3 regions of the Bacillus aquiflavi genome follow, and region 3 is predicted to be linked to each of the others. Evidence: riboswitches for the same ligand, from Rfam matches in the RefSeq annotation. Region 3 holds a riboswitch; each other region holds the start of a gene.
What was found. A riboswitch is a leader RNA that binds a small molecule or an ion and turns the genes downstream of it on or off. The one in region 3 is predicted to bind S-adenosylmethionine.

Region 1 (10,306 bases), 140 kb from region 3:
AATTAAAACGCCGAAATAGTTGGCAAGGAAAATTCTTTGAACATGGTTGTCGAGAGGAAACAATATGAAATTAGAAAAAATTTTACAATTCGCTCGATCATTAATGGAAAAAGCAGTGCAAAAAGGTGATGTCGTTGTAGATGGAACATTAGGAAATGGACACGATACGTTATTTTTAGCAAATCTTGTTGGCTCGAACGGAAAAGTATTTGGCTTTGATATTCAAGAAAAAGCAGTCAAAATAACGGAAAAGAGATTAGCAGAAAACGGTGTATTAAGAAGGGCTTCATTACACCATATAGGTCATGAACATATAAGCGAAGTCATTTCACCTGATTATACAGGAAAAATTTCTGGAGCGATGTTTAATTTAGGGTATTTACCTGGAGGTAACAAGGAGATTGTTACAAAACCGAAAACAACTATTAAAGCAATAGAGCAATTATTACAACTAATGGCATCTGAAGGAGTGATCGTGTTAGTTATTTACCATGGACACGAAGAAGGTGCGCTAGAACGAGAAGCCGTTCTTCAATATGTAAAAAATCTTGATCAGTCAATTGCTCACGTACTGCAATATCAATTTATTAACCAAGTGAACAACCCTCCGTTTATTATTGCGATTGAAAAAAAATAAACAAAAACTAACAATCAGTGGAAAAATCACTGATTGTTAGTTTTAAATACAATACATACAAACGCTCGCATACTTTCCATTTTAATTTTTTTCACTTCGTACTACGGTACATTCAATCTTTCATAAATGGGCTCAAAGCTGAAATTCATTAGCGATTAATTCAAAAGATTTTAATTTATCATGGAAATCATACATAATTGAGACAATGATTACTTCATCCGTTTCATATGCTTCACTTAAAGCTACTATTTGTTCTTTTACCATTTTAGGATCCCCAACGATCATTCTTTTACGATTTTCCTTCACCCTTGCAAGTTCAAACGGGCTATAAGAATAAGCTGCTGCTTTTTCTGGACTAGGAGTTCCCAATGATTTCATTCCTTGTTCAATCATAAGTAATGATAAGTCTAAGCTTGATGCTATCCGCTCAGCATCTTCTTTCGTTTCCCCACAAATGACAAAAATTGCGACAATATTTTTTGGTTCAGTTAAATAAGGTGATGGTTGGAAATATTTACGATATTTTTTTGTATATTCAACTCCCCCTTCACCATTAATAAACTGTGCAAATGTATAAGGTAACCCTTTTTCAGCAGCAAGTAATGCACTTGAAGGACTTGAACCAAGCATCCAAACTTGTGGAACACTTCTTTTATGATGGTGTTGTTGCTTTTAATCCCGGAAAAGGATGATTTTCTCGTTCTATATGATGTAGATAATCTAACAAATCATCAACTTGTTGCGGATACCGATTCACATCTCGCGGTCTTCCGTCATGAAGAGCCATAGTCGCTCTCGGCATTCCGCCTGGGGCGCGGCCAATTCCTAAATCAATTCTGTTTGGATTAAGTGCTGCGAGCACTTTAAAATTTTCTGCAACTTTATACGAACTGTAATGAGGAAGCATAACTCCACCAGAACCAACACGAATTTTAGTTGTTTTTGCAGCTAAATGAGCAACTAATACTTCTGGAGAAGATCCTGCTAAACTCATCGTGTCATGGTGTTCAGAAACCCAAAATCTTCGATATCCTAGCTTTTCAACATGCTGAGCCAGTTTTACAGTATTTTTTAATCCTTCCTCTTGAGTCATCCCTTCTGAAACTGGTGATTGATCTAATACACTTAGTGCTAATTTCATTTTTTATACACCTCTTGTTAGGAAAAAAACAACTATTTTTATTCTGCTCTTTTCACTAAAGTTCTTTTCTGAAACTTCCGATATACCCTTCCATTTAAATAAAAAAAGTAGCTAATAAACCCGCCGAATTTCATCATTTCCTTTGCTACTTTTTGCACATGCTTCTGCTTTTTTACCTTATCATCTGAAAAATAAATACCCAGTAATCCTCTATTAATCAGCTGGTGAAAACGCTTATGCGGGAGACCGTTCGTATGTTTATCTGCCTCTCTTATAAAGTGTTTTAATCTCTTAAACAAATGAGTCTCATCTTCATAATAAAAACAAAAATTTAAATCGCCGCCAGCTAAATCTTCTTCTTGATCAATAAAATAATCAAGTAAAATGTGCAATCCTTGTATATATGGAAAATAACCGTTTCGAATTCTTAGCGCTTGTTCACTTCGGAAGTCGCTTTGCATCGCATATGAAACTAAACAATAAATGCCTAATGTTGAGCCTGAACAAGCAGAAAATTCATACCATTCCATATCAGGAATAGATTTTTGATGATCGGCAAACCAGTTTTTCAAGCGTGGAACCCTTTCTTCTTCAATTACATGTTTATGAATTTGCAAGCTGCAATAATAACTGCAAAGCTCCTCTAAATATTCTTTTATTTTATCATAATGAACAATATTTTTTAAAACATCCCGGCATGTGGCCGAAAGCTCAGCTAAATAACCGCCATCATCTTGATCTTGTCTATAGCGATAGTAGTTTTTATTTAATTCTCTCTCTAATGAGATTGCATCCTCCATTGATTCATGAAGGGCAGTAAAATCTTTGGCATCTTGTGAAGTACTGCGATCACATAAGTTGTCCAAATAATCACTAATCGTTTGATAAGCAACAATAAATCGAATTGCCTCTTTATTTCGTCCTTTAGCCATTAATGCCAAAATAGAACCGCCCTCACAATGAAATGTTTTGTGTTTTATACTCGCAAGTGCTTGATTGCGAAGTTCGGTATTTGGAATTTCCCTTAGCTCGTTTTTTTCCAATAATTTAATTCACGATGTACAGTCGGAAGAATATCCTTATAAACCTTTACCATAAGCGAAAAAGGGTCTGAAGGAATCGACATCATAACACCACCATTTATAATATATTTAATCGAAATTAAATCTAATTTGAAGTTTTGTTTTACCTTCTGTAACCGAGCAAATACTCCTTGTTTAGGAAAATAACGTATGATAACATGAAAGCTGGATCATTTTCGCAAAAAAGTTTTCTTCCTTTTTAAGGTGAGGATTAATGTAATATAGCTTTCTGTATACTAACATCTACATATTAATGATAGCATTCCTTGAGGTTAAATGATAAGCAATACAATTTTATTTCGTTTTTTGACAAAAATGATTGAATTTTCGTTACAATTTAAATAGTAAATTTTTCAACAAAAAGGAGAGTTACGATGATTTATCCGTATAAAGACAAAAGTCCGAAAATATCTGAAACAGCATTTATAGCAGACTATGTAACAATTACAGGTGATGTTGAAATTGGTGCTCATTCAAGTGTTTGGTTTAATACCGTTATCCGTGGTGACGTTGCCCCAACATATATTGGGGAAAAAGTTAACATTCAAGATCATTCAATATTGCACCAAAGTCCAAATAATCCACTTATTATTGAAGATGAGGTAACAATTGGCCATCAAGTTATTTTACATAGTTGTAAAATCCGCAAGAAAGCTTTAATCGGAATGGGATCAATTATTCTTGATAATGCCGAAATTGGTGAAGGTGCATTTATCGGTGCTGGCAGTCTCGTTCCTCAAGGAAAAGTGATCCCTCCTAATACTTTAGCTTTTGGCCGACCTGCAAAAGTTATTCGTGAGTTAACAGAAGAAGATATTCAAGATATGAAGCGTATTTCAAGAGAGTATGTAGAAAAAGGCTTGTATTATAAATCATTACAAACAAAATAAATTACTTTATTTTCCATAAAATGTGAGGGATGTTTCTTATCCCCCACAATCTCTTGAAAGTTACTAGACAAGCTAGTCAGAATCAACATATAAAAGCAGGTGGAAAAAAACACTGTTTTGTTTTTCTCCACCTGCTTTATTTTAGGGGTATTGGAGTACCCCAATTAAAGAATTCGGGATTAATTCATTGGTTGAACTGACTTTTCCTTGCTAGAGACTTCAGCAAAATTGTATTTCTCCTCAATATAGATACTATGCCAAATCATGAACATAAGAACAGTCCAAATTTTTCGACTGTAATCCCCTTTTCCACGACAATGGTCATCTAATAGTTGCAATAAATAGGATTTATTAATCAAATGATCTGTTTTGCTTTCGTAAATTAACGTTTTCGCCCATTCGTTCATTTCCTCTTTTAACCAGTGACGAATTGGAACTGGAAAACCGAGTTTTTTACGATTTAAAACATGATCTGGTACAATTCCTTCCGCTGCTTTTCGCAAAATATATTTTGTTGTTCCTTTTGCAATTTTTAAGTTAGTCGGTAGTTTAGATGCGATTTCAAAAACATTTTTATCTAAAAATGGAACTCTTAATTCGAGAGAATGTGCCATCGTCGTTTTATCTGCCTTCAGCAAAATGTCACCGCGCATCCACGTATGAATATCTATATATTGCATCTTTTCCACAGGAGCATAGTTTTGACATTCTTCGTAAAATGGCTTTGTAATTGAGTGGTATTGAATAGCTTCTTTATGTACAAGAAGAAGCTCGCGCTTTTCATCCTCTGTAAACATTTTTGCATTCCCTATATAACGCTCCTCAAGAGGAGTGCATCCGCGCTCAATAAAGCTTTTCCCCTTCATTCCTTCAGGCATCATTCGTGCTATTTTTCTTAACAGCGCTTTAAATATATTTGGAATTTTATCGAACATGGCTAGCGAGCGTGGTTCACGATAAATATTATACCCGCCAAACAACTCATCAGCACCTTCTCCTGATAAAACAACCGAAACATGCTTTCTCGCTTCACGAGCAACAAAATAAAGCGGCACACAAGCAGGATCAGCTAAAGGATCGTCCATATGCCACATAATTTTCGGCAGTTCATTCATATACTCTTCAGGAGTAATAACATAATTAATATTTTCCACACCGATTTTTTCAGCTGTTTCCTTTGCTACATCAATTTCACTAAATCCATTTCGTTCAAAACCGACAGAAAATGTTTTAATTTTCGGGTTGAATTTACTGGCAATTGAAGCAATGATTGAGGAATCGATCCCACCTGATAAAAACGATCCTAAAGGAACATCACTACGCATATGTTTCTCAACAGAATCAAATAAAATATCACGAATTTCCTTAACATAATTTTCTTCTGATTTTACGACAGGATTAAATGTTGCTTTCCAGTACTGTTTGATTTCCATTTTTGAACCTATCTTTTTTGTAAAGTAATGACCTGGTTCCAGCTTACAAATTCCTTCTGACATCGTATTTGGCTCTGGAACAAACTGAAACGTTAAATAATGCTGAAGTGATTCATAAATTATAACATCATTTTCTAACGCGTGTAAAATACTTTTCTTTTCTGAGGCAAAAAAAGTTCGCTTTTCATCTTCCATGTAGAAAAACGGTTTTATTCCAAAATGATCACGTGCTCCAAATAATGTCTGCTCTTTCTTATCCCAAATAACAAAGGCAAACATCCCTCGAAGCTTCTCAACCACTTTTTCTTTTAGTTTACTATATAAAGCAACGATCACTTCTGTATCAGAGTTTGTTGTAAATGTAACTTTGTTGTTTTTTAATAGTTCTTCACGTAATTCTACATAATTGTAAATTTCACCATTAAAAATAATCCAATATCGTTCGTTTTCATACGATAATGGTTGGTGGCCGCTCTTAATATCGATAATACTTAAACGACGAAATCCAAATTGAACATAGTCGTCAAAGTAATATCCTGCGTCATCGGGACCGCGATGAGTGATCAAGTCGTTCATTATTTTAAACTGTTTTTCATTTTCTTCTAAAACTTTTTGTGCTTTATCATGCACACAACCAATAAAACCACACATTCGTCCGCACCTTCTCCATATTTAACATTCACGTTATTATTTTATAAAAATTATCCGTCAATTACAACGGTGAAAAGTCATAATAATACCATTATACTGAGAATGACCAATCAAAAAAAGAAAAGAATGATGAATTTTATGTAACGAAGATTATAAAGTGAAAAAAGCATATTAGTTCTTAAATAAAAGAAAACATCACATATCGTTAATAATATCATAAAGATGTACTCATATCATAGAAAAACCATTATAAGATTATAGCTTAACGGTTACATAATTATTGCTGATAAAATCGAAAAGAGCTAAATCTAGCAATATAAAAGGAAAAAATGGAGTTACATGTTAGATGTAACCCCATTCAGATTGTTGACAAACGCTCGCATTCGACATTGTTTCACTCCGTTATAAGCCCTTCGTGAACAACGGATCTATTCGCTTATTGTTCCCGCTTCTTGATCGACACGCTCCGAGTTTTTCTCGAAAAAATGGATTAATATTTAACGATTTAAAGCTTGATTACGTAAATCATCCGCTTTATCCGTAAGTTCCCATGGAAGTTCAATATCTGTCCGTCCAAAATGTCCAAATGCAGCTGTTTGTTTATATATCGGACGACGTAAACGAAGCATTTTAATAATTCCAGCAGGACGCAAATCAAAGTTTTGCCGAACAACTTCTACAAGGATATCTTCAGAAACTTTACCAGTACCAAATGTATCAATAGAAATGGAAACAGGCTGTGCAACTCCGATTGCATAGGCGAGCTGTACCTCTACTTTGTCCGCTAAGCCAGATGCGACAATATTTTTCGCCACGTAACGAGCCGCGTATGCTGCTGAACGATCAACCTTTGTAGGATCCTTACCTGAGAATGCACCGCCTCCATGACGTGCGTACCCTCCGTACGTATCGACGATAATCTTTCTTCCTGTTAGACCAGCATCACCTTGTGGTCCACCGATAACAAATCGACCTGTTGGATTAATAAAATATTTCGTATTTTCGTCAATTAATTCTTTAGAAACTACAGGTTCAATTACATATTTCTTCAAATCTTGCTTGATTTTTTCTAAACTAACACCTGGATGGTGTTGGGTCGAAATAACAATGGTATCAACACGAACCGGATGATCATTTTCATCATACTCAATCGTCACTTGTGTCTTTCCATCAGGACGAAGGTAGGGAATGATTTGTTTTTTCCGTGCTTCTGATAAACGGCGAGAAAGCTTATGGGCTAATGAAATTGGAAGAGGCATAAGCTCCTCCGTCTCATTACAAGCAAATCCAAACATTAAACCTTGGTCACCAGCACCAATTGCTTCAATTTCTTCGTCAGTCATTTTACCTTCACGCGCTTCAATTGCTTGATCGACACCTATTGCAATGTCTGCAGATTGTTCATCAATAGAAGTTAAAACAGCACACGTTTCAGCATCAAAGCCATATTTCGCTCGCGTATATCCAATATTAGCCAATGTTTCCCGTACAATTTTTGGAATATCTACATAAGTAGACGTTGTTATTTCACCAGTAACAAGAACTAATCCAGTTGTAACCGATGTTTCAGCAGCAACGCGTGCATTTGGATCTTTGTCTAATATCGCATCTAAAATTGCATCTGAAATTTGATCACAAATTTTGTCTGGATGACCATCCGTTACTGATTCGGATGTAAACAAACGACGTTTAGTTGACATCTAAATTTTCCTCCTTATTTCATTAAATTTAGAGAAAGATATTGAAGAAGCAATTTTCATACGTTACCGCATCTTCTTTTATTACTTTTTAGACGGAACTCATTTCCCTAAGTAGTATGAAATAAACATTACCTTTTAGAATGAAAAATTAGCTTCTAAATACAAAAAACCTTTCCACATTGAGGAAAGGTAATCATTTACTCATTCGCCTTTCACTCTTATCGTTCAAGGATATGTCCTTGCAACAGATTAGCACCTTTGCTTAAAAAAGATTGATTAACCATTTTCTTTTTAAAAGCAGGTTGCTGGGTTTCATAGGGTCTGTCCCTCCACCATCTCGGGATAAGAGAGTATCCGTTCAACTCATAATAGCTCATGTTATTACCATACGTCAATTAATTTATCCTTAAAACGGCATTTCAATCATTGGGCAGTTCACTAATGATTAGTTTATCTATTGAACAAACAACTGTTACAACTATCCTTTTAAAGGTTTTTACATCAAAATAATCCTTCTCTTTACTTTTTCACTTTTCTATTTATAATGTTTGGATATACTAACTTTACAGTCTTAATTACAAATGAAATCAAAGCCTTATACTACAGTTATGAATAATGCAAATGTTACAATTTTAAAACAACGAAGTGAAATTTTTTATTTAGTATAGATTATTAACTTAAATGTGTTATACTAATTTCGAGTAAAATAAATCGGAAAAAAAGGAAGGTTATCATCAGATGAGTTCTGTAAGTATTTCCAACGAATTAAATGAATTGTTAATGGGAAAAAACGTGCACATTCAATTGTCTGTTCCACAACTAGTTGAAAAAGTGTTAAACCGTAATGAAGGTTTGTTAACTTCCACTGGTGCAGTCCGAGCCACAACTGGAAAGTATACAGGACGCTCCCCTAAAGATAAATATATCGTAGAGGAAGCATCTACAAAAGATAAAATTGATTGGGGTTCCGTCAATCAGCCTATTTCGGAAGAGGTTTTCACAAACCTTTATCATAAAGTGATTCATTATTTAAAAGAAAAAGATGAGGTTTTCGTATTTAAAGGCTTTGCTGGCGCTGATAAAAAACATCAATTGCCAATTCAAGTGATCAATGAATATGCTTGGAACAATTTATTCGCCCATCAATTATTCATCCGTCCAAATGAAGATGAATTAAAAGATCATAAAGCAGAATTTACTGTCATTTCAGCTCCAAATTTCAAAGCTGATCCTTCAGTAGATGGTACAAAATCAGAAACATTCATTATTATTTCATTTGAACGTCGTACTGTTTTAATCGGGGGAACTGAATACGCCGGAGAAATTAAAAAATCTATTTTCTCAATTATGAATTATTTATTGCCTGAGAATAACATTTTACCAATGCACTGTTCTGCAAATGTTGGCCGCGAAGGTGATGTTTCCTTATTTTTCGGACTTTCTGGTACTGGTAAAACAACATTATCCGCAGATCCAAATCGCCGCTTAATCGGTGATGATGAGCACGGCTGGTCTTCTAACGGAGTATTTAATATTGAAGGCGGCTGTTATGCAAAATGTATTAATTTATCCCGTGAAAAAGAACCGCAAATATTTGATGCAATCCGATTCGGCTCTGTTTTAGAAAATGTTGTTGTTGATGAAGATACACGTGTTGCTGATTATGACGACAGCACATTAACGGAAAATACTCGTGCAGCTTATCCGATTGAAGCAATTGATAATATTGTTGTTCCTAGTATTGCTGGACATCCAAATACAATTATTTTTCTAACTGCTGATGCCTTTGGAGTTTTACCTCCAATTGCAAAATTAACAAAAGAACAGGCTATGTATCATTTCCTAAGCGGATATACAAGTAAGTTAGCTGGTACAGAACGTGGAATTACTTCTCCTCAAGCAACGTTTTCAACTTGTTTCGGTTCACCGTTCCTACCGCTACCTGCAACTCGTTATGCGGAAATGCTTGGTGAGAAAATTGATGAACACAATGCAAAAGTTTATTTAGTAAATACAGGCTGGACAGGAGGAGAATATGGCGTTGGAAACCGAATGAAGCTTGCTTATACAAGAGCAATGGTTCAATCTGCTTTAGAAGGCGAATTAACCAACGTTGAAACCGTTAAAGATGAAATTTTCGGTTTAGAAATTCCGTTGCATGTTCCAGGTGTTCCTGATGAAGTTCTTCAACCAAATAAAACGTGGGCAGACCAAGATGCTTACGAAAAGAAAGCGAAAGAACTCGCTGCTAAATTCCGTGAGAACTTAAAAAAATTCACAAATGTTTCAAATGACATTGAGCAAAAAGGCGGACCTATTGCTTAATCATTATTTTTAAAAAAACGGCACAGTTTAAGTGCCGTTTTTTTCGTCCAAAAGTTGACTTTCCTATTAGAATGTCCCTGTTTATAACCAATAATGCTGATTTATCAACATTATTACTTTTCAATTTTTATTGTCTTTGCTTGCATTAGTACAATCGATATTAGAATCAATTTCCGCGAGTTTGAAAACAGTTCTAAAACCAAGGCCAATTGCACGAGGCGAAAGCGAATAGATCTAAGCAAGCAACAAATGAATCAGAGCGTTTCTCGACAGTCTAAAAACGGAGAATAATAAAAGCTAAATTATCGAGCTATATATTTCAGAAAGAATAATAAATGATGAAAGTTCACCCATTTTTAAATTTGACCGTTTATGTAAATGTTCAAGCTTTTATTCTCCTGCTTTGCTCAAAATTAATAATCAATTTGTAGACTTTAATGAAATGAG
Region 2 (10,306 bases), 890 kb from region 3:
CTGCCTTTATCATTATCACATTATATTCAGGCTTGATCGTCTTTTTATTTCATCAAATGAAGTGGTATTTACTTCAAGGTATTCCTTTATTAATGCAAATAACAGCGATCCGTTTGTTACCTTTTGACGAACTAACAAACGCTTTATTCGCCCTTAGTTTTGCGATCATTTTTAAAATAATTGGTAAGCAATATGTAAAAAAACCGTACGATCTTCAAGCCCCTTTTCTTTTAGCAATAAAAATTGATTCGTTTACGATCATGTCGTTTCTATATACTTTTTCTATGTATTTGTGGATTGACAGCTCTTTTAATCTACTAATTCAGCTATTACCGTCATTCGTTATCGTTTACTTGCTCTACTCACAAATGAAGCGATTTGATTCGATATTTGAAAAAAGGATTATTCAAAGTTTAACAGCAACTGCTTTACTAGCCCCTTATTTTACACTGTTAAACGGTATTTCAATCAATCCTTTTATTAAAATGGAGCTGTATGTATTACCTTTTGTAGCATTAGCATTTTTTTTGAGATGGAGAATATGGAATGACTTATCTATCTCATCTATTGTTGAGTGGTTCGTTCTCGGTATTGCCAGCTTCGTGCTTTTCTTTGATGCGTATACGAGTAATACTGTAATCGATGCTATATTAATCGGCTCTCTAGCTTTGCTAGCGATTATCGGGGGCTTTATTTATAAAGTAAAAGCATATTTCATTACTGGAATTGCGGTCTTATTCATAACGTTATTTGTCTATTCTCGTCCATTTTTCCAAGCACTGCCTTGGTGGGTGTATTTATTAGTTGGAGGACTCATGCTCATTGCGGTAGCCAGTTTTTACGAATGGCAAAAACAGCGGGTTAATGATGAAGGAAAAACATTGCTTCAAGAAAAATGGGCTTCGTTACTAGAAAAATGGAGACAGTGGAAATAGTCATATCACCTTTACAAAAAAAATGAATGAATGATGCTTTGATTATTTTCCTATTTTTATAAATAAGTGTCTTATTAGGAAACTTAGATAAAATAAACAAGCAGACCTCATGATGGTCTGCTTGTTTAAGATTATCACCTATTCCACGATTAATTGAACAGGATCTTTTAAGCTAGAAAGGACTGGTGATTTTCCAAGAGCTGTTTTTGCTATTTGTTTTACTTCTTCAGGTGAAGCTGATGTTTTCGCGTTTAATTTTATAATTGGATTTAAAATACCTCCATCCCCTTCTTCAAGACCAAGGAAGACAGCGGCGTTTAAATCAGCATCAATTTCAGCTTTTACTTCTTCAAGCTTTACACCTGCTTGGCTTGCCATTACTTCAAATGTAATGATAAAGCAACTTACAGCCGCACCGATTAAATATTCAACTGGGTTTGCTGCTTGATCAGTTCCGCCTAATGCTTCAGGCTCATCTGTTAAATAAGGAGCAAAGTCGCGAATTTTAATCTCGTTCTTTACTCCGCCTTTCCATGATACATCAGCATGCCATTTGCGCATTTTTAATTCCGGGTTTGCTTTTATAGCTTCGACAGTTGCCCGTGCTTTATCAAATTGTATTCCATTCATGTTGTTTTCCTCCTCTTATATTTTCCTTGTCCTTATTGTAACAGGGGGTCATTTTCGTGTATGTAAGGAGGCTTACATTATTCACTGATTCGAAGCCAAAGAGTTTTATCGATTTGAACTAACGTGCCTACTTGTAAAAATTTATTCATTAAAAAAGTGACTGTTTCCCTTGTTGAAGCAATCATACCAGCTAAATCCCGGTGTGTAAGGTAGTCCGGCAGACGAATAAACTCCCCTTGTGATTGATCTTTCTCCGCAAGCTTATTCAATAAAAATAAGAGCCGTTCTTCTACTTTGCCGTAAGCAACTTGCTCAAGAATTTCTAATGTCTCTTCTAGTCTCTCTGTCACATAATGTAACAGAAACATCGAAAGTTCGGGTGTTTCAGTAATAACCTTTTTTACTTCGTCAAATGTTAAAGCAATTACCTCTGTTTGAGTTAATGCTTTTGTAAACCGTTTTTGCTCTCGCTGAGAAAATAGTTCTAAAATCCCAATACATTCCCCTGGCATTGCAAGACCTATGACACACTCTTTCCCATCAGGATGAAGATGGAAAATTTGTGCCGTTCCTTTAACAAGGATATAAACTAATTGTTCCCCGGGAGACATAATAAATTCTCCTTTATTCATTACTTTTCGATCTCTTTTTAACCAATTTTCTACATGTTTTTTTGGAAAAAACGATAACATTGTTTGTGACTCCACACCTTCACCTCATCACAATCTTTATACATTGCAGTTCATTTTCACTATAAAGTATATCATGTACTAATTTAGAAAAAATTTAACGAACATGATCGTTTATTCGACAGTTAATTTTATCTTTACATGATTTTGGGGCTTGCTAAATCCACAAAATTATTTTAAGATTATAAAAATACAATTTATTTTTAAATTTTCTTATCAAGAGAGGCAGAGGGACTGGCCCGAGGAAGCCTCAGCAACCGCCGATTTACGGCAAGGTGCTAATTCCAGCAAGTTGAAAGCGACTTGGGAGATAAGATGAAGCATACTTGTTAAAGAGTCTTCTTCTTATCGAAAAGGCTCTTTTTATTTTAGCCTTTTCCCTTTAGTCCATTTATGCTGTACAGCTAAACAGAAAGGGGAAGAAAATGAACATTTATCACTTAGAGACTATTTTAGCGCAAATTGGAAATCGTTCATGTGAACAAACAGGAGCAATAAGTACACCTTTATACTTTTCAACAGCCTACAGACACCATGAAATTGGAATATCGACTGGCTATGACTATTCAAGGACTGGAAATCCTACACGTTCCGTACTTGAAAAAGCCGCTGCTCATCTTGAAAAAGGTGATCAAGCCTTTGCTTGCAGCTCAGGAATGAGTGCCATTCAACTTATCCTTTCATTATTTCAAACAGGTGATCATCTGATCTTAACTCGGGATTTATATGGCGGTACATATCGCTTGTTTGATATGTTTTCACAAAAATACGGGCTATCAGTTACTTATTGGAGTGGACGTGAAGAATCACTTGAACAATTGATTCAACCGAATACAAAAGCTATTTTTATTGAAACACCAACAAATCCGCTAATGAATGAAGTTGATTTGTCAAAAATAGCGACCTTGACAACAAAACATAAACTTCTTTTCATTGTCGATAACACTTTCTATACACCAATTATTCAAAAACCGCTTGAATATGGTGCTGACATTGTCATTCATAGCGCAACAAAATATTTGGCAGGTCATAATGATGTCCTTGCTGGCCTCGTCATTTCAAAAGGAGAAAAACTAACTGAACAGCTTGCCCTCCTTCATAATGCGTGCGGTCCTGTTCTTTCACCTTTTGATTGTTGGCTCGTCATAAGGGGATTAAAAACATTAGCATTACGAATAAAACAACATGAAAAAAAAGCTCAGGCGATTACGCAATTTTTACAAGCACATCCCTTTGTCACAGACGTGCTATATCCAGGCAGGGGCGGAATGGTTTGCTTCCGGATTATAAAAGAGGACTATATCTCCCCTTTCCTTAAAGCTCTGCGTCTATTTACATTTGCCGAAAGCTTAGGCGGTGTCGAAAGTCTTATTACTTATCCAGCAACACAAACACATGCTGAAATCCCAGAAGATATCCGCTCGCAATATGGGCTTTGTAATCGGCTTTTACGTATTTCTGCCGGTATTGAGCATGAAGAAGATTTAATTAATGATCTTAAGCAAGCATTTGCTTTCATAGAAAGAGGGTGTAAATAATGTCGTTACGAAAAGCTTTAAAAGAACGAATACTCATCGGCGATGGAGCAATGGGAACACTCCTCTACTCTCATGGGATTGACCGTTCATTCGAAGAAATAACCCTTTCTCATCCAGAAGAAATCTATCATATTCATAAAGCATATATCCACGCGGGAGCAGATGTTATTCAAACAAATACGTACGGAGCAAACGTAATTAAATTATCGAGATATGGACTTGAGAATAAAGTAAAAGTCATTAATCAGGAAGCTGTCCGCATTGCCCGAAAAGCAGCGGGAAGGGAAACATTTGTTTTAGGTACGATTGGCGGAATTCTCGGCTTTAACAAACAGGAAATCCCGCTTAACGATATTACAAACAGCTTTAAAGAACAACTTTATAGTTTACTAGAAGAAGGGGTAGATGGTCTTTTACTTGAAACTTATTATGACTTGGAAGAGTTAACAGCTGTTTTAGCGATTGCGCGATTAGAAACAAATCTTCCAATTATTGCTCACGTCACGATGCATGAACCAGGAGTATTGCAAAACGGTCTCTCTTTAACACAAGCCCTTACACAACTTGAAGGCATTGGCGCCGATGTGGTTGGGGTTAATTGCCGCCTTGGCCCTCATCATATGATTCGGGCGTTAGAAAGTGTGCCGTTACAACAGAAAGCATTTTTGTCTGCATATCCTAACGCAAGCTTGCCTGACTATGAAGATGGAAAGCTTACTTATACAGCAAAGGAAGATTACTTCAAAAAATGTGCAATTGCCTTTAGAAACGAAGGGATTAGACTCCTTGGAGGGTGCTGCGGGACAAGACCGGAGCATATTAAAGCTTTTGCCGAAGGAATAAAAGGTTTACGTCCTTTACAAGAAAAAGTAATTAAACAAAAAGAAAAACGAAAAGATATTTTTATTAAGCCAATTTTACAAGAAACACCTTTATTTAAAAAAGTGATGAAAGAACGCTCAATCATCGTTGAACTTGATCCGCCAAAACATTTAAATACAAATCAATTTTTTGCAGGAGCCGAAGCATTAAAGAAAGCAGGGATAGACGCTTTAACACTTGCCGATAATTCGTTAGCTTCACCGAGAATTTCAAATTCAGCGATCGCAGCAATATTAAAAAAAGACTTCGATCTTAAGCCACTCGTTCATATTACTTGCAGGGACCGCAATTTAATTGGATTGCAGTCTCATCTGATGGGACTTCACACATTGGGTCTTAATGAAGTTTTAGCTGTAACTGGCGATCCAACGAAAATTGGTGATTTCCCTGGGGCTACGTCAGTCTACGATTTAACATCTTTTGATTTAATTCGGTTAATTAAACAGTTTAATCAAGGCATTTCTTTTTCAGGAAAATCGTTAAAGCAAAAAACAGATTTTCGTGTTGCGGCTGCCTTTAATCCGAATGTTAACCATCTTGATCGCGCCGTTCAACGAATGGAAAAGAAAATTTCAAGCGGGGCAGATTATTTTATTACACAGCCAGTATATGATTCAAATAAAATGATCCAAATAAAAGAAGCGACAAAACATATAAAGGCACCTATTTATATTGGAATTATGCCGCTCACCTCAGCAAGAAATGCAGAGTTTCTTCATAACGAAGTTCCAGGAATACGTTTAACGGAACAAATTCGTTCGGCAATGGCGAACAAAGCACATGATCCAGAACAATCACGTCAGGAGGGAATCGCGATTGCAAAGGAGTTAATTGATACGGCATTAGAGCATTTTAACGGTATCTATTTAATTACACCTTTTTTACGCTATGAAATGACAGTACAATTAACAAACTATATAAAAGAAAAATCGGTCTCAGCAACAGAAGGGATGAATGTAAGTGGCTACACTGTTTGAACAACAACTTAAAAAGAAAATCCTTATTTTAGACGGGGCAATGGGCACTATGTTACAGCAAGCAAACTTAACCGCAGATGATTTTGGCGGCGAACAATTTGAAGGGTGTAATGAATATTTAAATGTAACGGCTCCAGACGTAATTGAAAAAATTCATCGTGATTATTTAGAAGCGGGAGCAGATATTATTGAAACAAATACGTTCGGGGGAACGAGAGTTGTTTTAGATGAATACGACCTTGGCGATCAAGTCGAGACAATTAACTATATTGGCGCCAAGCTTGCTCGTAAAGCGGCGGATGAATATTCTACAATCGAGCATCCGCGGTTTGTCGCCGGTTCACTAGGACCAACGACTAAAACACTGTCTGTTACAGGCGGAATTACGTTCGATGAACTTCAGGCAAATTATGAAGAACAAGTAATCGCCCTTATAAAAGGCGGAGTTGACTTACTCATTTTAGAGACTAGTCAAGATACACTTAATGTGAAAGCGGCGTTTAACGGCATTTCGCATGCATTTAATAAGTTAAATAAAGAAGTACCGCTCATTATTTCTGGAACAATTGAACCAATGGGAACAACGCTGGCGGGACAAACAATTGAAGCATTTTATATTTCCCTTGAACATATGAAGCCAGTTGCAGTTGGGTTAAATTGTGCTACAGGTCCTGAGTTTATGACCGATCATTTGCGCTCATTGTCAGAGCTTGCAACGTCGTACGTTAGCTGTTATCCGAACGCTGGCTTGCCTGATGAAGAGGGACATTACCATGAAACACCGAAATCATTAGCTGCCAAAATTGCTGGCTTTGCTGAAAAAGGCTGGCTTAATATTGTCGGCGGCTGCTGTGGAACAACGCCAGAACATATAAGAGCAATTAAGGAAGCTGTTGGCCATTATCAACCGCGTGAATGCAAGGATAAGCATCCTCATGCAATTTCAGGAATTGAACCATTTGTTTATGATGATCCGGCAATAAAACCGATTCTCGTTGGTGAACGAACTAATGTCATCGGCTCTCGTAAATTTAAACGACTTATTGTCGAAGAAAAATATGAAGAAGCATCTGAAATTGCTCGCGCACAAGTAAAAGGCGGGGCCCATGTTATTGACGTCTGCCTTGCAAATCCTGATCGAAATGAACTCGAAGATATGGAAAAGTTTTTGCATTATGTAACAAAAAAAATAAAAGCTCCTCTCATGATTGATTCAACAGACCCTGCTGTTATTGAAACAGCATTAAAGTACTGTCAAGGGAAGGCGATTATTAACTCGATTAACTTAGAGGACGGAGAGGACCGCTTTCGTGAAATTGTCCCGCTCATAAAGCGTTACGGAGCAGCAGTCGTCGTCGGAACAATTGATGAAAAGGGCATGGCAATAACAGCGGAACAAAAATTGGCGATCGCAAAAAGATCCTATTCCCTTCTCGTTCATAAATATCGTTTAAACGCTCAAGACTTGATTTTTGATCCACTAGTTTTTCCAGTGGGAACAGGTGATAAGCAATATATTGGTTCTGCAAAGGAAACAGTTGATGGAATACGACTCATTAAAGAGCAGCTGCCAGAATGCCAAACGATTCTCGGTGTAAGTAATGTTTCATTTGGATTACCGCCTGTCGGCAGAGAGGTTTTAAACGCAGTATATTTATATCACTGTACGAAAGCTGGACTTGATTATGCCATTGTGAATACCGAAAAACTAGAACGCTTCGCTTCTATTAGTGAAGAGGAAATTAAACTAGCCGAGGACTTGTTATTTGAAACAACGACCGAAACGTTAGCAAAGTTCACTGCTTTTTATCGGGGTAAGAAAAAAGAAGTAAGAACACAAAATTTGAATTTGTCACTTGAAGAAAGACTTGCCAACTATGTTGTCGAAGGGACAAAAGAAGGATTAATTCCTGATCTCGAGCGTGCACTTCAAAAATTCCCAAGTCCTCTCGACATCATAAACGGACCATTAATGGATGGAATGGCTGAAGTAGGTCGTTTATTTAACGACAACCAGCTCATTGTTGCTGAAGTGCTGCAAAGTGCAGAAGTAATGAAAACATCTGTCGCTTTTCTTGAACCATATATGGAAAAAAGTGAAATAGGGCATTCTAAAGGAAAAATTGTCCTAGCAACTGTAAAAGGCGACGTCCATGACATAGGAAAAAATTTAGTCGATATTATTTTATCAAATAACGGATTTGAAGTTGTTGATCTCGGCATTAAAGTAACATCAGCCGAACTAATCGAAGCAGTCAAGAAAGAGAAGCCGCATATGATTGGCTTATCTGGACTTCTTGTCAAATCGGCTCAGCAAATGGTGTTGACTGCTCAAGATCTTCACCATTCTAATATTTCCATTCCAATTTTAGTTGGCGGGGCCGCATTAACGAGGAAGTTTACAAATACGAAAATTGCTGCACAATATAACGGCTTAGTTCTTTATGCGAAAGATGCAATGGAAGGACTTTCGCTGTCAAACCGAGTAATGGATGAAACGGAGCGGGAACGCTTATCAGCTGAACAACAAGAACATCGTGCTGATATGTTAAAACAAACTCATTCGCAACAAACCACTACTACTGCTGTTTTAGAAAGAGTTCGTTCAAGCGTTTCAACAACAGTCCCATTGTTTACACCGCCAGATTACCGGAAACATGTGTTACGCCAGTTCGATATCACCCAAGTTGAACCATATATCAATATGCAAATGCTCATTGGACATCATTTAGGGTTAAAAGGAAAAGTCGCAAGATTGCTTGAAGAAAAAAATGAAAAAGCAGTCAAACTGAAAGAAATCGTTGATCAATTAATCACAAAGGTTAAAGCAGAAAATCTGCTTCAACCTGTTGCAAAGTATCAATTTTTTCCTGCCCAATCAGATGGGGATGATATCATCATTTACAGTCCAGAAGATCAAACAAAGATGATTGAGCGATTTACTTTCCCACGCCAGCAAAAACAACCGTATTTATGTTTAGCTGACTATTTACGATCTGTCGACAGCGGGGAAATGGATACAGTCGGTTTTCTTGCAGTAACAGCTGGAAAAGGTGTTCGAGAGCTTGCCTTAAATATGAAAAAGCAAGGACAATATCTCGAAAGTCATGCTCTTCAAGCGCTCGCTCTTGAGACGGCAGAAGGTCTAGCAGAACGAGTTCATCAATTGATGAGAGACAAATGGGGATTTCCAGATCCAACGGACTTTACGATGCAAGATCGCTTTTCAGCTAAATACCAAGGACAAAGATTTTCCTTCGGATATCCCGCTTGTCCGAATTTAGAAGATCAGGAAAAACTGTTTCAATTACTTTATCCTGAAGAAATAGGCATTCATTTAACGGACGGATGGATGATGGATCCAGAAGCTTCAGTTACAGCAATCGTCTTCGCCCATCCTGAAGCACGGTATTTTAACGTTCTTTAAATAAAAGGTAGCCCAATCATCTAAAAGCAGAATGATTGGGCTTGTTTTTTTATTCTATTTGCTAAACGTCTTAATCTAACATTTCCAGCCATCTCAAATCCGCATCTAGATGCAGCAGCCCTCCTTCAATAAGCCAAAGCATGTCTTTATCTGTATTCTCATCTAATTCATTTTTGAACTGAGTTAACATTAAAATTTCCTTTACAATTAATTGACGTTGTTGTTTAATCATTTCTTTCACTTCATGAAAATGAATACGACGGGCACAAAGAATTTTAAAGTAAAATTCATCCTTTAATAAAGAATGCTTCACAGGCTTTAATAACCATGTTTGCAGCTCCTTTATTCCTGCTTCTGTGATTTTATATTGCTTTCGATCCTTCTCATCTTCACCGATAGGTTCAACAAGAAGATCCCTCATCATCCGATCAAGAGTTGTGTACACCTGCCCAGTATTTAAAGACCATTTGTTGTATACAAGCTTGTCAAATTCTGTTTTAATTTCATAACCGTGCCGCGGCTTTTGATAAAGCAAGCCTAATATGGCATGTTTGACGGACATTGCAACCACCACTTTTGTTTTCTGCTATCATTATTCATATTTTAATGCCTGACTAACACGTATTTTTGCAGCTCTGTTTGCTGGTAACAGACAGGATATTAAACTTATGAGCATTCCAAATATAAATGCCCACAATACAGCTTTCCACGAAACGACAAACTCAATTAATATGAAGCTTTGTGTATTAAGGACGACAGTTAAATACATAATAAAAATTCCTGTCGCTGTCCCAATTAATGATGAAGACCAGCCGATAAAAAATGCCTCGCTAAGTAATGTCTTCATCATTTGCCAAGGGGTAAAGCCAAGTGCCCGCATCGTTCCAAGCTCTCTTTTCCGTTCAGCTATATTCATAAATAATGTGTTCATAATCCCAATTCCAGCAACGACCATTCCTAAAAACACACTAGAATTTAGTAACATTAGCAGATCTTCGCCTTGTTTTTTATTTTCCTCAATTTCTTCAGCTAATATTTTTATCCCATTGATGTCATTTCCATCTTCTCTCATTAAGTCAGCTTTTATGTTGTTCACTAGAGTGCTATCAATCAGCATAAGTACATTTTTTTTATCGTTAACTCCTAAATCTCTGTGGAAATTTTCTTCATGAATAAAAGCTTCATAGCCAAGCTGTCTCGATGAATTTACTACTCCAATAACTTTGAG
Region 3 (10,306 bases):
TTTTATATCATAACGGTTTCTAAGATAAAAAGAAGGTACTTTCTGTTCAAAAAGAAGAGAAAGTGCCTTCTCTCTTTACCTATTTCTTACTTTTTTCGTTCATAAGCTTCAATAATCGCTTGAGGTTTACGGCAAATATCGTAGTGGCTCATTGAATCTCCATGCTAAATCGACCTGCATCCTTGTTGTATTCGAACTTGTCTTCTTCTTTTCGATTAATCATGAATCGCCTTTCTTAATAAATACTTAATCATCCGGATAGAAGGAATTGCATTTCGACTATTATCCAAACAGCATTTCGTTTTTAGTTCTTCTCATATAAACGAAAAATCGACAAGTTCATTCATTTGACGAAGCCTGTTATCTTTTGGTATGAAGATATTATAAATTGGCGTATATGGACTTAAATTGAGCGTTTCTTAGGTGGAAATCATGGAGAGTACCATCTGCATCTACTTTATTTTAGTAGACAGGAAAAAGGACATTTTTTAGAGAGGAGAAATATTTTTAATGGTAATCACTAATAGATTGGAGAGGAAGGCGGCGACTCCTGCGGGAAGCGAGATAGACGAGACCCCGCGCGAAGCGAAGTGAAGGAGGAGGCTCGTCGCTCCCGCGGAAAGCGTCCGCCTGGAACGGAAATCAACGGGTTCCAAAAAGGCGAGTAGATGAACGACAAGTCGCTCACCTACTCGATAGAAATCTCTTTGGGGACCTTTTCAGTGCTCTCTAAATGCTAGACCAGTTTTTTTTAATGAAAAAAAGAACTACTTTCACATACTATAGTACAATAAGTTGTAAACGATTAAAAAGGTGGTGAAAGCTTATGCTAACATTGTACTGGTATCCGAAATGCGGCACTTGTCGAAAAGCAAAAAAATGGCTAGACGAGCATGGTAAAGTATATAAAGAAGTACATATTGTTGAGAACCCGCCTTCTCGTGAAGAAATTGAGCAATTATACCGAATAAGCGGGTTAGAATTGAGAAAATTCTTTAATACGAGCGGAAAAAAGTATCGTGAGCTTGGATTAAAGGATAAAGTTAAAACAGCAAGTGAAGAAGAACTTCTTGATATACTTGCAACAGATGGCATGCTGTTAAAGCGGCCAATTTTAACTGATGGAAGCAAAGTGACAGTAGGTTTTAAAGAAGAGCAATATGAAAACATTTGGGGTTCATCATTTTGAACACGTCTCTTGCTTTCAGGACATTATTTATGACATGATGGGAGTATGAAAAACGATCTAAAATCGATCGAGTTAATTAATGGAGGGATTACTATGAATTTACCAGAAGAATTACGCTATTCAGAAGAGCATGAATGGGTAAAGACAGAAGGAGACAAAGTTCGTATAGGGATTACTGACTTTGCGCAATCAGAGCTTGGCGACATCGTATTTGTAGAGCTTCCAGAAGTAGGCGATGAAGTGACAGCCGATGAGCCATTTGGAAGTGTTGAATCCGTTAAAACCGTTTCAGAGCTTTATGCACCAGTAAGCGGCAAAGTTGTTGAAGTAAATGAAGACTTAAATGACAACCCAGAATACGTGAACGAATCTCCATACGAAAACGCTTGGATGATCGTAGTCGAACCATCTGATAAAAGTGAACTAGACAAGCTGATGACAGCTGAACAATACGAAAATATGGTCAAAGAAGACTAATAAAAAAGCATCTTATTTCAAGGTGCTTCTCATCATTTGAAACAACTGTCCGAAAGACTACTTGAGGACGCTTGACAGTCGATGCGCCGAGCAACGAGACACTTTTAGTTTATGAGCTAACAACGAGTGCAAGCAACAAAGAATGCGAGTGTTTGTCAACAGTCTGAGCACCTTGGCTATTTCGAGGTGCTCTTTTAAAGCAACTGCCCTCAAATGAAAACTTGTTTTCGACAGTTTGAAAGCTTTTTGATGTCGTTAGTAGAAACTTTTTTTAATCAGTCATGCGAAGAAGTAGTGGTATTTGTAAAGGGAATAATGAAGGAATAAAATGTACGCTCACGAATTAAAGTTTAGGTGATAAACATGGAAAAAAATAAAGTGTTGATCGTTGAAGGATCTTCAGATAGGGAGAAAATGGAAAAGTTAATTAAAGAGCCGATTGAAATTGTTTGTACGAATGGAACGATCAGTTATTCCCGTTTAGATGAGTTTGTTGAGCGATTTTTTGATTACGACGTATATATACTCGTAGATTCAGATACCGCAGGCGAAAAGCTTCGTAAACAGTTAAAGAGGGAATTCCCGTTAGCAAAACACTTATATATTGATAAAGAATATCGTGAAGTAGCAACAGCTCCAGACTATCACCTTGCCACCGAGCTTGTTAGAGCAAATATAGATGTGCACGTAAACTATTTAAACGAAAGATGAAAAAAATGTGCGGTTAAGGCAAATGCAAGGTAAGGAGTCACAGTAATTGAAGTTTCATTTTTGAGACGATCATGAATATAGAAAACATATTAAAAGAGGGTGAGCAGCGATGGAGCAATGGTCAAAAGAAGAATTTTCAACAAGGCTTGCACAAGGGGAAAAAGGCATCCTTTATTTGTTCACTCCGTTATGTGGGACTTGTCAAGTAGCAAGTAAAATGCTAAACGTTGTCAACGAGCTGATTCCAAACTTACCGCTTGGAAAGGCTGACTTAAACTTTCTTCCAGACATAGCGGAAAATAATCATATTGAAAGTGTACCTTGTTTACTCATGTTTGAGAATAACCAAATCGTGAACAAATTATATGCATTTCATTCAGTACCATATTTACATAACTTGTTGAAAACATTTATGGCATCTGAGTGATGCTTTAGTGAAAGATAATTGGAAACGCTTCGAAATCATGGCGCACAGCACAAGAAGATAGCAAATAGAACAGTCGTTCATGAACTAAAATGAACAATAAACTGTTTGTCAACAGTATGTATCTAGCTTTTTTTACCGTAAAAAGACTAAAGGCTGTTTATCATCATTTAACATGGTCAATCGAGTTCGTTGCATTGATTGTTCTTTTTTATCACTATTTTATAATGAATGATCATCAAGTGATGACAGAAATTCATTTAAAGATTATTCTTCATACGGTACTGCTTCTCATTTAAGCCTAGCAACTTCTTCTGTAAAATACTTCTCTATTTTCAAATTTAATGTTCAGCGAAAAAAGATAATATTTCCCTGCATTTTTATGTGAAAAATATACAGTTGAAAGATTGATTTAATCATTCAATTTTCGCGAACATGATTTTGATCAACTTCGGTCATTCTACTTCTTTGTTGTAAATAAATCCTCTTAAATTTTAGCAACACGATAAGGAATATCTTCATTCTATAAATTAAAAAAAAATTTTTAAAATTCCCACTCCATATTTAGTAGTGAGATCAACATTGGTAATATTTTATTTACAACATATGAAAGAGTAGTTATTATTTAGAGAGACGAAATATTCAAGGAGCGAAAAACATGGCGTTCTATCGGGAATGGATAGGTCAATTTAACAAGTTTAATAAAAATATAAAGTTATCAATTTGGAGTACTATTTTGCTGCAAATTGGTCTAGGGATTTTTATGGTCATTTATAATTTTTATATTCGAGAGTTAGGCTTTTCAGAGCGGACTAATGGGCAAGTAATAGCTATGACATCTTTAGCAACCGCAATGATCTTAATTCCTGCTGGATTGTTAAGCGATCGTTATGGAAGAAAGAATATATTACTGTTAGGTATTGGATCGTCAGGAGTTGTTCTATTCTTTAGAAGTATAATTGAACTGGAAACATTATTAATGACGGGTGCATTTTTGACTGGACTGACAATTGCCTTCGTTCAAGTAGCCTCGATCCCATGGCTTGCGGAAAATTCGAAACCAGATCAACGAGTGCATCTTTTTAGTATTCATTTTGCTGTTATGACTGGTGCAAACGTCATTGGGAACTTAGTCGGCGGTGTGATGACTGATCTATTGTCAATATATTTTCCTATCCTTTTAAGTCTTAGACTAACATTACTGTTTGGTAGTGTTCTTTTCTTAGCTGGTGTGATTCCTGTTTTTCGCTTTAAAGAAGTAAAAAGCAAAACATCACCGGAAAATATAGAAAAAGAAAAAACGCCTGCCAAAAGGGAATTAATCGAAGATAAACGGGGTATTAAAATTATTATCTTATTTGCGATTGCACAATTAATTATTGGGATTGGTTCAGGGTTGGTTATTCCTTATTTAAATCTTTATTTTGCAGATCGTTTCCATGCATCGAACTCAGCAATCGGTTTTATTATTTCATTAGGTCAAGCTGCAACCGCTTTTGCAATGATTATTGGACCAGCAGTTGTTCGGAAATTTGGGGAAGTAAAGGCTGTTGTCATTTTGCAGTTGTTATCGTTGCCGTTTTTATTATTAACTGCTTTCACGCAACAGTTATGGCTTGCTGCAATCGGCTTTTTATTTCGCCAAGCTTTAATGAATGCCGGAAATCCTATCCAAATGTCTTTAATGATGTCAAAAGTAGATGATTCAATGAAAGGATTAGCTAATTCAATAAACCAAATGGTATTTAATATTGGCTGGGCAGTCATGGGACCGATTTCTACAGGAATTGTGATAAAATACGGTGCTTATTGGGGCTACGCTTTAGTGTTCTCAGTGACAGCATCATTATATTTTATTGCATCAATTTACTTTTTTGTTGTGTTTTAAAAACTTTCCCCATCCCATCCTTCGTCAAGTTTTGAAAAAGCGACATCGTAGCTTGTATTTTTGACATATTTCTTGGGAAATAAAAGTTAATGTCGAGATAAAGATTCATTTTGCAGCTGTATACCTAAAGTAGTTACAATTGTAGACAAAATGAATATTCAAATTGATTTTCCGAAAGCTTGTTTGTTGAGATGTGCAATATGAGGCTAAAGTGAATAGAAATAGTCGTTAAGTAGTTGTTAACTAAAGTTAAGTTGTTGATGTAAAACAATTTGAATAAGATAGACGTAACTTGTTCAACTAATCGGCTTATTTAGGACCTTTGCTAGATAAAAAATACTTTATGATATCCTTATAATTTTTGAAAGGTGCGCTTTAGGAAATAAAAAGCCTTAAGGGGCTGCCTTAAGGCTTAATCTTATCTGTTTCTTAAGAATTATGTTTACTAAATGTCATTTAAAGTTCATTTACTTCCATTAATCCTAGTATTTTTGAAAAAAATATTCTTGCTTGTTCTTCGCAACCTTTTGGTCCTGCTAATTGGATATGATCTATTTGTTTTAGAAGAAAAGTCATTTTTTAATGCTTCTTTCTTTTTTTCTCATTTTATAGCCATTTAAACGGTATAAACGAATATTACTTTATTATAGCTAACAAATCATATTTTAAGAATGTTCAAAATGTTATTGACTCTTTATTATATTCATGCTACTATCATTTTAATGTATTAAAGCGACAGTTGAATAATGGTTTCTTATCAAGAGAGGTGGAGGGACTTGGCCCTTTGAAGCCCGGCAACCGGTTAGTTAACACGGTGCTAATTCCAACAGAGCTAATTTTTCTGGGAGATAAGAAGAGTTGTAAATATTCCCTCTTCTTATATGAAGAGGGTTTTTTAATACTTTTGAAGATGACGATCATGAGGTTAGGAGAGATAAAGATGAGTACAAATGAAAAAAAGTATCGATTAGAGACGTTATCAGTTCACGGCGGATTATCCCCTGATCCAGTTACAGGAGCGCGGGCATTACCAATTTATCAAAGCAATGCTTATCAATTTAAAAATACGGAGCATGCTGCTAATCTTTTTGGCTTAAAAGAACCTGGTTATATTTATACTCGGATTCATAATCCAACTGTTACTGTGTTTGAAGAACGTGTTGCAGCATTAGAAGGGGGAGTAGGTGCGCTTGCTACGTCAAGTGGAATGGCCGCAATTACAATGGCTATTTTAAATATTGCCGAAGCAGGCGATGAAATTGTTGCTACCTCTCACTTGTATGGAGGCACGTATAATTTATTTGAAACGACTCTTCCAAAGTACGGAATAAATGTTAAGTTTGTCGATGGGACAGACCCTGATAGCTTTCGCCAAGCTATGACCGAAAAAACAAAGGCAGTGTTTGCTGAAACAATTGGCAACCCTAGCTTAAGAATTTTAGATATTGAAGAAGTTGCTAATGTCGCCCACGAAGCAGGTGTTCCATTAATTATTGATAATACGTTTGCAACACCTTATCTTTGCCGTCCAATTGAATTTGGCGCAGATATTGTCGTTCACTCTGCAACAAAATGGCTTCTCGGTAATGGGACTACGTTAGGTGGAATTATTGTCGACGGAGGTCAATTTGATTGGAATTCTCCAAAGTTCCCTGGATTCACTGAACCAGATAAAAGCTATCATAATATTGTTTATAGTGAAGCACTTGGACCTGTTGCATATATTGTTAAAGCACGTGTTCAGTTGCTGCGTGATTTAGGACCAGCTTTAAGTCCACAAAGCGCATTTCAATTTACATTAGGGCTTGAAACACTTCACGTAAGAATGAAAGAACATGTTTCCAATGCTAAAAAGGTTGTTGATTATTTAGAAAACCATCCAGCAGTTAATTGGGTGCTATATCCAGGTAATGAGAATCATTCTGATTACAAATTAGCGAAGAAGTATTTGCCGAAAGGTGCAGGCTCAGTTGTAGTATTTGGAATAGATGGCGGTAGAGAAGCAGGCGCTAAGCTGATTAATTCTGTGCAACTTTGGGCGCACGTTGCTAACGTTGGTGATGCAAAAAGCTTAATTATTCATCCAGCAAGTACAACACACCAACAATTAGACAGTGAAGGTTTACAAGCAGCAGGTGTTCCTGAAGATTTAATCCGACTTTCAATCGGAATCGAGCATGCAGATGATATTATCGCAGATTTAGAGCAGGCGATTGAAGCAGCTACTGGAGTCACATCTTTAAAATAAAGGCTTAAATAGATGTTTGTAAAAATATGGCGTTGACACCTTAAATAATCCGTGCTAGAATGGCTGTTATATTTAAGTTAATAGAGTATATTATGCACTCTTATCAAGAGAGGTGGAGGGATGTGCCCGAGGAAGCCCGGCAACCGTCAATGAAAGTTTCATTGAAATGGTGCCAATTCACACAAAGCGGATTGCTTTGAAAGATGAGAGAAAGGGAATGGACGTCTATTTTATACCTTTCTGCTCATATGCAGAAAGGTATTTTTAAATTTTATGATGCATCTAGATCACGGATAAAAGAAGGTGAGTCAATTGATTACTTTAAAGGATGTTAGTAAAGTTTACAGTTCAACATCTGGTGAGATACAGGCAGTCGATCATGTAAGTCTTGAAATTAATGAAGGTGAAATATTTGGTATTATTGGTTATAGTGGAGCTGGAAAAAGCACATTAATCCGTATGTTAAATGGTTTAGAAACACCAACTAAAGGGTCCGTCATTGTCGCAAATAAAGAAGTATCTAAAATTAAAGGAAGAGAGCTTAGAAAAGCACGTCAAGAAATTAGTATGATTTTTCAACATTTTAACCTTCTTTGGTCAAGAACGGTTAGGGAAAACATTGCCTTTCCCTTAGAAATTGCTCGGGTTCCAGAGGAAGAACGGTTAAGGAAAGTTGATGAACTGATTAAGCTCGTTGGCTTAGAAGGAAGAGAAGATGCCTATCCTTCACAACTAAGTGGAGGACAGAAGCAGCGGGTTGGGATTGCGAGGGCACTTGCGAACAATCCAAAGGTTCTTCTATGTGACGAAGCGACTTCTGCTCTTGACCCGCAAACGACCGATTCGATTTTAGATTTACTTGTCGATATTAATAAACGGCTACGGTTAACGATTGTCCTTATTACCCACGAAATGCACGTTATCCGTAAAATTTGTCACCGAGTGGCAGTAATGGAAAGTGGACGGATTGTTGAGCTGGGAAATGTATTAGATGTCTTTAAAAATCCTTTGCAGCCCATTACTAAAACGTTCGTCAACCAAGTAACAGAACCTGAAGAGACGATAGAAACGATCAAACATTTGCTTAAACAATATCCAGAAGGAAAGGTTGTTCAGCTAACATTTGTTGGAAGTTCGACAGAGCAGCCGTTAATCACAAACTTAATTCGCCATTACAACGTTACGGTTAATATTTTAAAAGGAAAAATATCACAAACGCAAAATGGGTCATATGGCACTTTGTTTGTCCATCTCGATGGAGATGAACATGAGGTTGAAAAGGCGATTCAATATATCCACACTCAAAAAGTTGGGGTGGAGGTGATTACAAATGTTTGAAAATGTGAAATGGGATCGAATGCTAGAAGCAACAAATGAAACACTTTTTATGACAGCGATTTCTGTTGTTGCAACGTTTGTATTTGGAATATTATTAGGTCTTTTGCTTTTTTTAACATCAAAGGATAATATATGGGAAAATAAGTCAATCCATTTTATTGTAAGTGCGTTTGTCAATATATTTCGTTCAATTCCATTTATTATTTTAATCGTTTTACTCATTCCGTTTACAAAATTAATTGTTGGAACGATTATTGGTCAGAAAGCTGCATTACCAGCATTAATTATCGGTGCAGCCCCATTTTATGCTCGAATGGTGGAAATTGGTCTTCGAGAAATTGATAAAGGTGTAATTGAAGCCGCTAAATCAATGGGAGCAAGAACAAGTACGATTATTTTTAAAGTTTTGCTTCCAGAATCGATGCCAGCGCTTATTTCTGGAATTACAGTAACAGCAATAGCGCTTGTCGGTTATACAGCTATGGCAGGTGTAATCGGTGCGGGCGGTCTTGGGAATTTAGCATATATGGAAGGATTCCAACGAGGACGGAATGATGTAACGTTAGTCGCAAAAGTCATCATTTTAGTGATCGTCTTTATTATCCAATTAATTGGGGATTACATTACTACAAAGATAGATAAACGTTAAAAAAGGAGTGTTTTAATCATGAAAAAACGATTAAGTATTTTACTTTCTTTCGCTTTAGTACTCGTATTAGCAGCTTGTGGTTCATCTGAATCGAAAGATGAAAAAACAGGAAATAAAGAAATTATCATTGGAGCTTCTAACGTACCTCATGCTGAAATTTTAGAAGAGGCAGCTCCTTTACTAAAAGAAAAAGGGATTGAATTAAAAATTGAAACGTTTCAAGACTACGTATTACCAAACAAAGCACTTGCTGATAAAGAGCTAGACGCAAACTATTTTCAGCATATTCCTTATTTAGAGGCACAAATTGCCGAGCATGACTATGACTTTGAAATTGCTGGAAAGGTGCATCTTGAGCCGATTGGCGTTTATTCAAAAAAATATAAAAGCCTTGAAGAGCTTCCAGATGGTGCCGAAATTTTAATGAGTAATTCAGTTTCAGATCATGGCCGGATTTTAGCAATGCTAGAACAGAAAAAATTAATTACTTTAAAAGAAGGCGTTGAAAAAGTTAAAGCTACAGTTGACGATATTGAGGACAATCCAAAAAAATTAATTTTTAAAACAGAATATGATCCTGCTCTTCTTCCGCAAATTTATAATAATGATGAGGGAGATGCAATTCTTATTAATTACAACTATGCCATTGATGCAGGATTAAATCCTTTTGAAGATGCGATTGCTATTGAAGAGAAAGATACACCGTATGTCAATGTTGTGGCTGTCCGTAAAGGAGATAAAGATAAGGAAGAAATAAAAGCGTTAATAGAAGTGCTCCATTCTAAAGAAATTCAAGACTTTATTTTGGAAAAATATGAAGGTGGGGTAATTCCTGTATCAGAATAATGACTGAATAAATTCCTTTCTTAAAAACATACTAACATTTGAATCATTTATAGAATGGAGTTGTTTTTATGGAACACTTTCAACCAAGAAATTCAACAGAAGCCGCTCTCCATGATTATAAAGTTGGGATGGGAATGTTCTCAGAAAAAAAGCCCGAGCTTGCAAGTCATTATCATGCATTCACTGAAGTATGCTTTAAAGAAGGAGCTTTATCACAAAAGGATAAGCAATTAATTGCCCTAGGGATTAGTCTTTTTTCCCAAGATGAATATTGTATTATTTATCATGTAAAAGGTTGTTTAGATCAAGGTGCCACGGAAGAGGAGATCTTTGAGACAGTCGGGGTTACGGCAGCCTTTGGCGGCGGTGCTGCTATGAGCCAAGCGGTTACCCTCGTTCAAGAAGCGATTAATGAATTAAACCAGCTTACACAGTAATGTCTTTTTGAAAGAAAATAATGAAGCAACTTTATAGGGAACCAGTGTTTTACATTGGTTCTTTTGCTTCATTTTAAGAGTAGGCTCAATCAAGCGGCA

Region 1: another riboswitch for S-adenosylmethionine. It lies ahead of metK (methionine adenosyltransferase); the one in region 3 lies ahead of K6959_RS14115 (O-acetylhomoserine aminocarboxypropyltransferase/cysteine synthase family protein).
Region 2: another riboswitch for S-adenosylmethionine. It lies ahead of K6959_RS18470 (methionine biosynthesis PLP-dependent protein); the one in region 3 lies ahead of K6959_RS14115 (O-acetylhomoserine aminocarboxypropyltransferase/cysteine synthase family protein).

The regions. Positions count from the first base shown of each region.
Region 1 is NZ_CP082780.1:2,750,137-2,760,442, forward strand. Features, by position in the region: gene K6959_RS13290 (tRNA modification radical SAM protein MnmL/YtqA) at 1-68, shown strand, start outside; gene K6959_RS13295 (tRNA 5-(aminomethyl)-2-thiouridylate-methyltransferase MnmM) at 65-637, shown strand; partial or broken gene K6959_RS13300 (LLM class flavin-dependent oxidoreductase) at 770-1,778, opposite strand; partial or broken gene K6959_RS13305 (tetraprenyl-beta-curcumene synthase family protein) at 1,817-2,904, opposite strand; gene K6959_RS13310 (gamma carbonic anhydrase) at 3,235-3,750, shown strand; gene asnB (asparagine synthase (glutamine-hydrolyzing)) at 3,930-5,834, opposite strand; gene metK (methionine adenosyltransferase) at 6,332-7,534, opposite strand; SAM riboswitch class I at 7,750-7,883, opposite strand; gene pckA (phosphoenolpyruvate carboxykinase (ATP)) at 8,273-9,859, shown strand; gene K6959_RS13330 (DUF2584 domain-containing protein) at 10,280-10,306, opposite strand, start outside.
Region 2 is NZ_CP082780.1:3,783,980-3,794,285, reverse strand. Features, by position in the region: gene K6959_RS18485 (SCO7613 C-terminal domain-containing membrane protein) at 1-935, shown strand, start outside; gene K6959_RS18480 (OsmC family protein) at 1,074-1,565, opposite strand; gene K6959_RS18475 (Crp/Fnr family transcriptional regulator) at 1,643-2,257, opposite strand; SAM riboswitch class I at 2,465-2,571, shown strand; gene K6959_RS18470 (methionine biosynthesis PLP-dependent protein) at 2,686-3,792, shown strand; gene K6959_RS18465 (bifunctional homocysteine S-methyltransferase/methylenetetrahydrofolate reductase) at 3,792-5,651, shown strand; gene metH (methionine synthase) at 5,692-9,078, shown strand; gene K6959_RS18455 (PadR family transcriptional regulator) at 9,149-9,640, opposite strand; gene K6959_RS18450 (ABC transporter permease) at 9,671-10,306, opposite strand, start outside.
Region 3 is NZ_CP082780.1:2,889,567-2,899,872, reverse strand. Features, by position in the region: partial or broken gene K6959_RS19310 (IS5/IS1182 family transposase) at 219-389, opposite strand; gene K6959_RS14145 (arsenate reductase family protein) at 827-1,189, shown strand; gene gcvH (glycine cleavage system protein GcvH) at 1,283-1,666, shown strand; gene K6959_RS14135 (toprim domain-containing protein) at 2,030-2,377, shown strand; gene K6959_RS14130 (thioredoxin family protein) at 2,487-2,804, shown strand; gene K6959_RS14125 (hypothetical protein) at 2,894-3,100, shown strand; gene K6959_RS14120 (MFS transporter) at 3,460-4,689, shown strand; SAM riboswitch class I at 5,441-5,544, shown strand; gene K6959_RS14115 (O-acetylhomoserine aminocarboxypropyltransferase/cysteine synthase family protein) at 5,630-6,937, shown strand; SAM riboswitch class I at 7,035-7,147, shown strand; gene K6959_RS14110 (methionine ABC transporter ATP-binding protein) at 7,250-8,275, shown strand; gene K6959_RS14105 (methionine ABC transporter permease) at 8,268-8,924, shown strand; gene K6959_RS14100 (MetQ/NlpA family ABC transporter substrate-binding protein) at 8,943-9,770, shown strand; gene K6959_RS14095 (carboxymuconolactone decarboxylase family protein) at 9,839-10,207, shown strand; gene K6959_RS14090 (glycosyltransferase family 2 protein) at 10,297-10,306, opposite strand, start outside.